4 regions of the Alicyclobacillus fodiniaquatilis genome follow, and region 3 is predicted to be linked to each of the others. Evidence: riboswitches for the same ligand, from Rfam matches in the RefSeq annotation. Region 3 holds a riboswitch; each other region holds the start of a gene.

What was found. A riboswitch is a leader RNA that binds a small molecule or an ion and turns the genes downstream of it on or off. The one in region 3 is predicted to bind cyclic di-AMP.
Region 1: linked by a shared signal. The riboswitch ahead of ACFSB2_RS25850 (C40 family peptidase) and the one ahead of ACFSB2_RS03375 (C40 family peptidase) in region 3 are both predicted to bind cyclic di-AMP.
Region 2: linked by a shared signal. The riboswitch ahead of ACFSB2_RS21055 (hypothetical protein) and the one ahead of ACFSB2_RS03375 (C40 family peptidase) in region 3 are both predicted to bind cyclic di-AMP.
Region 4: linked by a shared signal. The riboswitch ahead of ACFSB2_RS07835 (C40 family peptidase) and the one ahead of ACFSB2_RS03375 (C40 family peptidase) in region 3 are both predicted to bind cyclic di-AMP.

The regions. Positions count from the first base shown of each region.
Region 1 covers NZ_JBHUCX010000100.1:46,511-48,712, forward strand. Annotated here, with positions in the region: gene ACFSB2_RS25845 (transglycosylase domain-containing protein) at 1-241, shown strand, start outside; cyclic di-AMP (ydaO/yuaA leader) riboswitch at 675-795, shown strand; gene ACFSB2_RS25850 (C40 family peptidase) at 799-1,701, shown strand.
Region 2 covers NZ_JBHUCX010000087.1:14,480-16,681, forward strand. Annotated here, with positions in the region: gene ACFSB2_RS21050 (AI-2E family transporter) at 1-687, shown strand, start outside; cyclic di-AMP (ydaO/yuaA leader) riboswitch at 751-880, shown strand; gene ACFSB2_RS21055 (hypothetical protein) at 968-1,264, shown strand; gene ACFSB2_RS21060 (NAD(P)/FAD-dependent oxidoreductase) at 1,218-2,202, opposite strand, start outside.
Region 3 covers NZ_JBHUCX010000013.1:57,136-59,337, reverse strand. Annotated here, with positions in the region: gene pepF (oligoendopeptidase F) at 1-60, opposite strand, end outside; gene ACFSB2_RS03380 (folylpolyglutamate synthase/dihydrofolate synthase family protein) at 316-624, shown strand; cyclic di-AMP (ydaO/yuaA leader) riboswitch at 762-894, shown strand; gene ACFSB2_RS03375 (C40 family peptidase) at 894-1,469, shown strand; gene ACFSB2_RS03370 (GGDEF domain-containing protein) at 1,549-2,202, opposite strand, start outside.
Region 4 covers NZ_JBHUCX010000020.1:320,182-322,383, forward strand. Annotated here, with positions in the region: gene ACFSB2_RS07830 (exosporium glycoprotein BclB-related protein) at 1-798, opposite strand, end outside; cyclic di-AMP (ydaO/yuaA leader) riboswitch at 1,340-1,479, shown strand; gene ACFSB2_RS07835 (C40 family peptidase) at 1,479-2,003, shown strand; gene ACFSB2_RS07840 (HesB/IscA family protein) at 2,200-2,202, shown strand, end outside.

The DNA.
Region 1 (2,202 bases), on a different contig from region 3:
ACTTGACCCATCGGCTAATGCGGCAAAAATCTTTAAAGATATCGTCCAAATTGCCGAGTCGGGGGTGAAACCAGAAAAATTTGATGTTGGCCCTTATCCAGCATCGCAGGGGGTTGCGACTGCAGCTTATAAAAAAAGTCAGGCTATACATCCGACGAAAAGGCGGCGTCCTAGGATAAAATCGTTAAAGAGGCATACATCACCAAGGGGACATAAACATCCTTCGCATCACAGAAAATAGTGGAACGATACAAGAAGCCCGCATTTCCATATAAAAGGTTTATTAATTTTGCGATTTGGTGACAATATCAGGATTAAAATAGGGGATCGATCCAGTCGGCCCCTGCCCCTGCTGGGGCTGAAACACCTGAAAAAACGCTCTTGGAGATATTGATGAAAGATACATAAACACCCAACAGTAACCCATAACACCCAGCTTTTACCCATAACCCTTTGAATAGAATTCATCCCACATATGTGATAACCCTCTCCCAGAGAGCAATTCCATGATGTTTCTTACCAGAGCGTACTGTAATGGTGGTTGCCGAGCGCATTTGTAACTATCATGCGCCCATGTGTTACATGCTTGACCCTTAAAGTTGCTACCTTTCATACGAATCTTAATATTACTGAGATAAATCCTTTCAATCAAATTGTCCAGTCAACTGAATATTGAGATTAAATGTCCGAATCGCAAGAACGGGGGACGATTTAACTGGGGTGAATCGCGAATCGTGTAGGGGAGCCTTCTCCCGAACCCGACAACTAACCTCGTAGGACTCAGAAGGAGCCGAAAGATTGAAGAAAAAAGTCCTTATGTCTCTACGTACTAGTGCCGTTTGTGCTAGTATTGCGGTCACTGTCAATCCTCTTACAGCATTTGCGAGTACCAATCGTCCAGCTTTACAGCAAAAATCCATCGCATTGAACGGGAAAATTGTTTCAAAACCGTCTGCCGTCGTGCATGATGGTACAACGTATATGCCAATTTGGTACATCATGCAAGCACTCGATAACGCCAATATTCATAGTACATGGAAAAGTCCTGTTTGGAACCTCAGCACATCTCATACTCCAAATGTAAGTGATCTACATGTCGACAATGGTTCTAGTTCAATTTATATAAACGGAACCTTTGTTCAGAGGATCAATCAAATTGTTAATGTAGATCCTAGCTCCGGGAATCAAACTACATACATGCCCATATGGTACATCATGCAGATTCTTAATTGTTTGGGCATTAAATCACAATGGAACGGAACAACATGGAACATATCAAATGACACGCAAATTCTTTTAACTGATTATGAGGTGTCTAGTCCTTCCGCTGTTTCTGGCCAACAAATCGTTAGCTACGCAAAACAATTTATCGGTACACCGTATCAAATGGGAGGAGAATCCTCGAAGGGAATCGACTGTTCTGGCTTGGTTCAAACAGTGTTCGCACATTTTGGCATATCTCTTCCCAGGACAGCAGCTGATCAAGCACAAATTGGACAAACGATAGCAAAGTCAAATCTACAACCTGGTGATCTTGTCTTCTTTAATACGGATGGGCAAGAGATTTCGCATGTTGGTATTTACGTCGGGAATAGTCAATTTATCTCTGCGACCTCATCACAGGGTGTTCAGATACGAGATTTAAACGACCCATACTACTGGGGACCTCTTTATGTAAAATCAACCAATCCCGGTATATAAGTAGAGATCAATTTATAAAGATATCAGTACATAAAACAGAACGATAGGTTTTGTGTTACCTTCACTTTTTGGGTAACACGAACAAACGTGCATCATCGTGAGTCCCAAAGCATCCTGCTTGGGACTCACCTTTAGGGCTGCTTTCAATTGAGTAGTACGATACGGATTGGACTGTGTACATGATTAAGAAGGCGTTACAGATAAAAGTTTCGTGTTCGCTATTATCGGAATGTAGGGCCAAAAGGACATTGCGCGGTTGAGTTTCTTTTGTACGCACTTGAGGAGCGGCATGCATGGAGCTATTCTCATTTTGTTTTTGTGCACAACCACTCAAAAACAACGCGAAGATGACTGTGAGCAATGCTAGCGGTTTTCTTGTCAATTCTTCATCACCCGGATGTGAAACGTGTATTGAACGATTTGCATACTTTGAGAGCGATTTTGCGAAAGCGATTTTCAGGTATATATGCCGTTGGAAATCGCCGTTGATACGATAGAATA
Region 2 (2,202 bases), on a different contig from region 3:
GGCATCGAGCACTGGATTCAGCTATTTGCAAACGTGCTACTCAACCTTGTGACAGAGTTCCCTGACTGGCTGTTCATCATTGGCATCGCGCTCGTTGCCACCTACTTTATGCTCATCAATCGAACAGCCATGTACCATAGTTTTGTAAAGATCCTCCCTCCAGGTTGGGAAGGAAAAATCTCTGCCACCATTCGCGACATGATACGGGCTTTTGTCGCCACCATTCGCGTGCAACTGATTTTGATGGCGATGTCTGGCGCACTGGCGATGATCGCCATGTGGATACTTCACATCCCGGACGCCTTCATCATGGGCCTGTTGTTCGGTCTTGCAGCCATCATCCCCTTCATTGGCTCATTCATCATCACGATTCCCTGGGCCATAGGCAGCTTTGCCATGGGGGACACATCACTGGGCATCAAGGTGCTGCTGATTCAAGTGATCATCCTGTTGATTGTGCATATGATCACGCCAAAGCTGACGGCCAACAACGTCGGTCTCGACACTTTGTCCACGCTCTTTGCCCTATACGTCGGCATGAAAATCATCGGATTCACAGGGATTTTCATCGGCCCTGTCCTGCTGATTGGCATCAAGTCACTGTTGCGCAAACATCTGATCGGCGATTTGTTTCCTGGTGTGGACACGCTTCAAGAACATCCAGACGATAAACGCACGCCATCGTGATCGACCAGAACGGCAAGATTTGCCGCTTGAATGCGTGTGTGTTAACATAAAGTTACTAAACTTCATATGTGCTCGCTGAATTCCGCAAGGAAGCGGGGGAACCGATATTTTGGGGTGAATCCAGATGTTTCTGGTAGGACATGCAGAAGTCCGAATCCGTCAGCTAACTTCGCAAGCGCATGATAGAGCAATGAACCTCCGTTGGCGTGCCAACGGAGGTTTCTGTGTTTATTCGGCCATATCTCATCAAACCATGACAAAACCAAAAGAGGTGAAGCGCATGTTTGGAACCAAAGCCACTCGCAAGGGAACACTTGACGTGCCCGCTGATAAACCAGTCACCAATCTGCATCGCTTCCGGGCGCATATGTTCGCAGACACGAACGACGTGCATGTGCGCCTGCATGATAGTCGAGCGGAAAAGGACTATCTGGATATCCGCCTCGGTTGTCAAGGTGACGCAAAAGGCAGCAAACTAAAAAGATTACTTTATGTCGTCGGCAGCATTTTTGCTTTTCTGTTGATGGTGTTCATCGCGCGGAAAATCGAGCGACAGAAAAAGGAGCCAAATCAATAAGTTGGTTCCCAAGTATGCGCTCAGCGACCGCAATCCCCGAATACGCCCCCGTCGTGAGTCCTCCTGCGCCATGTCCCGTGGCTACATATAATCCATCGACACTGGGAATGGCGCCGAGCACAGGCATATTGTCGGGGCTCGCCGGGCGCAGTCCAACGCGAACCTCGGCAATGCTCCCCGCCCCCAGTCCAGGGGCGATTCGCAGTGCTTCGCGCAGCAGTTCCTGCATGCCCAATGCCGTTACCCGCGTGTCGTAGCCACTGCCTGTTTCCCGCGTTGCGCCAACGACTACGCGATGCTCTGGGAAAGTCAACATGTAGTGGGAGTGGAACCCGACAATGATGGGCCACTTATCTGTGCGCTGCGCCATCTGCAGATGCAAAATCTGACCTTTTTGCGGCGTGATCGGAATGTCGATGCCTGTTGCCGCGCCAAATTGGTTGGACCACGCGCCACCGCAAATCATGACGGCGTCGGCGGTCAGTACGTCATCGTCGACATGGACAGCAGACACGCGTCCAGCGCTACACGCAATTCTGGCTTCGCCATGCACAACATTCGCGCCGCGACGGATGGCTGCCTGTTTGAGCGCATTGCATAAATACCTGCCGTTGAGGCGCGCTGCATCTGACATGTAAATGGCCCCTGTGATTTCACCAAGCGCGGGAAAATACGCCTTGGCTTCAGCAGCATCTAGACGGGCAATGGTCCCTAGATTTGGTGCGCCAGCCATCTTCCTTTCCAGCAAGAGCCGCTCGACGAGCACAAGCCGCTGCGCTTCTTCTTCATTTGCCGCCACGTACAGACCGCCAACCACCTCGTAACCCGTGTCCGTTTCGCCGTCTTCCGCCAACTGGGCGATGAGTTTGGGATAGTGTGAGGCTGCCGCATAAGAGAGCGGATAATAAGGCGCAGGCGGCGAAAAACTGGACGCTGGT
Region 3 (2,202 bases):
ATCCGCCAAATTCCAAGTCATTTCAACCGGCACTTCCGAACGCGTGAAACGTGTTCCCATCAAAAATATGCCCCTTTCAACATAAATCACCATCAGCCCTGTGGAGAATTTGTACAAAGCCCTTTCCGTCCTGCTTTGTTGAAGGCTCAAAATATTTCGCTTCCCAAAACTATTTCCATTATAGACGAACCTTTTGTGATAAACGACTCGACTCTTTTGAATTTTAAAGGTAAGCAGTTCATGCATGGTAATCTAAGTTAAAGATACTGTGCCGCTGAGTGGCACAACTGCTCCACGGCGGGAGGCGTTTTACCGATGACGAAAACACAATTGAACCAACATTTGACGAACTACACGCAAGCCATAGAATGGATTTCTAATTTGGAGCGTTTCGGCGTCGTGCCAGAATTACAGAGAATTCGCTTTTTGTTAAAAGAGCTAGGCAACCCCGAAACGGAAGTAAAGTTCATCCACGTCGCCGGCACGAATGGCAAAGGGTCCACTTGCGCATATTTGGCCCACGTGCTTGCGCAGTGCGGCTATGGTGTCGGACTATTCACCTCACCCAATATTGGTAAATTCACAAACCGAATACGCTTCAACGAGGAAGCCTTGAAATCATGATTGAGCCTCACGGGATCAAGACACGGATCCACGATGACGTAATCAAAAGACTCCACCACCGCAACATCCACAAAATGTAATCTCGCCCTCCATTCTCATAATGAAAATCTGCATAGACATGTTACGCTATGTAGACAACAACAAAACAGCCGAATCCTGCATGGCAGGTACGGGGGATATTTTATTTTTTTGGGGTGAATGTGGATTCCACACGGGCGCTCTCCAGTCCGAACCCGTCAACTAACCTCGGAGGCACTTAGGAGGATATAATGAAAATTAAACATATAGCTTCAGCGGTGATTTCTTTCTCGATCACAGCCGTATTTGGCATGTCCATTGCCTTTGCTGCGCCTGCCACTACAGCGTCAGACGTCGCCCAGGTGACTCATACGACGTCCACGGCGTTGCCACCTGGTGTAACGTACAATAAAAACATCAAACCCAAAGCGGCGCGCACAGCTACAGCAAAGCAAAAATTCCGTGCCGTCCTGAGTGTCGCGCAAAGCAAATTGGGCACACGATATGAATGGGGCCACAATGAAGACCGCGGTCAATACGGTTTTGATTGCTCCAACTATACAGCTTACGTCTACAATCACGCGCTCGGTTACAAGATGAGCGGTGCATCACAGGTGCAATATCATTCCGTCGGTTGGAAAATCGCACGCTCCAACATGCAACCAGGCGATTTGGTCATATTTGAAAAAGGGAAGCACGTCGGAATTTACATCGGCAACGGTGAAATGATCCAATGCGGCGGCGGTTTGGGCAAAGTCGGCTACTTGTCGTTGAAGCCTGGCTCCTATTGGTACAAGCACATCTCGGCCGTACGCCGAATGTTCTAAAGCTCAAACACCATTGTGCATACAGCTGAATACAGCATCCACAGGACATGTGATGGAAAGACTGTCACATGTCCTGTTTTTATTCTGGGCCTGTGATTTTATTTTTTCCACTGCGCTTGCTCATATACTGACGTGCATCTGCCAATTTGTAGCAAGCGAAAAAATCATGCGCCTCATCTGGTAAGAGGATCACGCCCACGGAGGAGGACACACCAGATGCCGCTAAGGGCGACGCTTGCAGAATGGCGTCTATGCGCGCGTTCGCTGCAACGTCCCATCTGTCATGTTCTAAAACCAGAACAAATTCGTCACCGCCTAAACGCGTCGCATGTTCCTTGGCCGTCAAAGCGCTTTGCAGATGATGAGCAAACTGACAGAGCAGTTGATCTCCAGCTTCATGTCCCGCAGAATCATTGAGCGCCTTGAAGCCATCTAGATCACACAACATGAACAACATCCTCTGCGGAGAAGGCTGACTGAAATACACTTCCATGAAATGATGAAGCGCACGACGATTCCAAATACCTGTCAGCGGATCATGATTGACCCAATATTTCAAACGCCGCCTTTGAGCAACCACTTGATGGGCCATAGAAAGCGTTTCCAAGAGATTGGGAATCAATCGTTTAATCACGACATCGGAAGATTCGAAATACAGCGTCAGCACAGCAAACAGTGTGGTTTCATCCCCGACGTAATAGCACAAACCAGCACCTGCCGATGATTCTTCCCG
Region 4 (2,202 bases), on a different contig from region 3:
GGTTGCTCCCGTGGCTCCTTGCGATCCGGTGGCCCCTGTGACCCCTTGCGATCCCGTGGCGCCTGTCGCTCCCGTGGCTCCTTGCGATCCCGTGGCACCTGTCGGTCCCGTGGCTCCTTGCGATCCCGTGGCACCTGTCGGTCCTACGCTACCACGCGCCCCTGTTGATCCTTGTGATCCGGTCGTGCCTGTTGGCCCTTGCGGTCCGGTAGCGCCTGTCGCGCCGGTTGCTCCCGTGGCTCCCGTTGCACCAGTCGGTCCCGGGATACCATAAAAATGCGGCGCCTGTACTTTTAAAGCCTTCGTGTTTCCGTTCCACGTCGATTTCATATTGATGGCTTTGAGCACTTGCTGAATGTCCCACAATGGCAGATATCTCACTTGTTCTCCGCCACTCTGTCGAACAACACTGTCAATATGTGTAGCCACTAACGTCCCATTCACATATACATTCACGTTTCCCGTTTTGCCATTGAGCACTTTCACTTTCCCAGCAAGTTTCGTCGAGCTGGTCAGCTTCAGCGAAAACTGCCCGTTGGTCTCAGTCCACTGTGGCTCCAAACCGACAGATCCCAACAATGTGATAACTTCATCCGTAGAATAATAAGTGGTTTTATGTAGCGTGAATGCTTGAGTCTTCCCCAACGCATGACCATTGACTGAAGATGAGACTTGGTAATTGCTCGTATTGGAACTTGTCGCAGCAAATGTGGTATTTACGTCCATCACGGCAGTAGCAACGAGACTCGAAACCATTGTGGTCAAGTTGATCGCATTTGCCCATTTTTTTCTTTTCACCCAATATAACCCTCTTTCCAAATAATCTAAAAAATGACTTATAACGATATGATCCAAAACCAGATTTTCAACTAGTTAGACTTGACATTCCCCCATGCTTGGTCATACGATTTGAGTTGGACTTCAGAATCTACATACGCACGATTTAAAACTAACAAAGAATCCCGAGGACATGAAAGGTTAAGAATTTTGGTCTCCATTAAATGAAAATGAACATCAGCGAATACCGAAGCCTGAGTCAGGATACAAATGTCTAGAAATCATCAGTCTCTCCTTAAGCCCAAATTCAATTATATTCTTTAGATCTTAACAAAATCTGAACAACCACATTTGGTATCGAAAACGCAGTAATCACCTAAAAAAGCGTACCGGAAACGCCTTGACCCTGAACGCTTACTTTGGAGTGTGCGCCATCGACGTGGCCAAGCGGTTGACCGCATATCGTCCACATCTGAATGAATTTCCACTACCACCATCATCCTCTTTTTTATCCACTAATCCTCTAGTTCCATTGACAAAACACCGTGATAACATAGGTTCCGAAACAATCATGCCGAATCCTGTGATACAGGTACGGGGGACTTATTTTTTTGGGGTGAATCCTGGTTGCCACAACAAACAGGTAGGGGCATTCTCCACCGAACCCGTCAACTAACCTCGGAGGCACAAGGAGGAATAATTTGAATAAGAAAAGCGTGATTTCTGCATTTTTTGGTATGGCGTGTGTATTTTCCATTGGCACATCGATCGCAATGGCAGCAACATTGCCACCAGGTGTGACCATCGATCATAACATGACTCCGTTGGCGAGTGAGAATGCATCAACTCAGGCGAAGACAGACGCTGTTCTGAAAGTGGCAGAAAGCAAATTGGGCACACCGTACATCTGGGGACACAACGAAGATCGTGGACAATATGGCTTTGACTGTTCGAATTTTACAGCCTACGTTTATCATCATGCGCTAGGTTATAAAATTACAACATTCTCCACGAAACAGTATACATCTGTCGGTTATGATGAACCGAAATCCGATATGCAATCTGGAGATTTATTGTCATTCAATGACGGCGGTCATTCTGGTATATATGTCGGTAACGGAGAAATGATCCAATGTGGCGGTGGGCTTGGTAAAGTGGGCTATCTTAGCGTTAAACCAGGTTCTTACTGGTATAAACACTTAAGCGCAGTCAAAAAAATGTACTAAACACGGAGAAATCAAGGGCTCAACCAAGACATGGTTGAGCCCTTTTTCATTACATACATGCAGGCGATATAAATGGCTTTTTGATTGGTCACAAAGCATCTCGTGTTGTGAATATCGCAGAGGAGGCCGTGGAGCAAATTTGACAGATTGTTATGATAGTATAGAACTTAAATTTAAATAAGGTGGCGAATCGTTGATG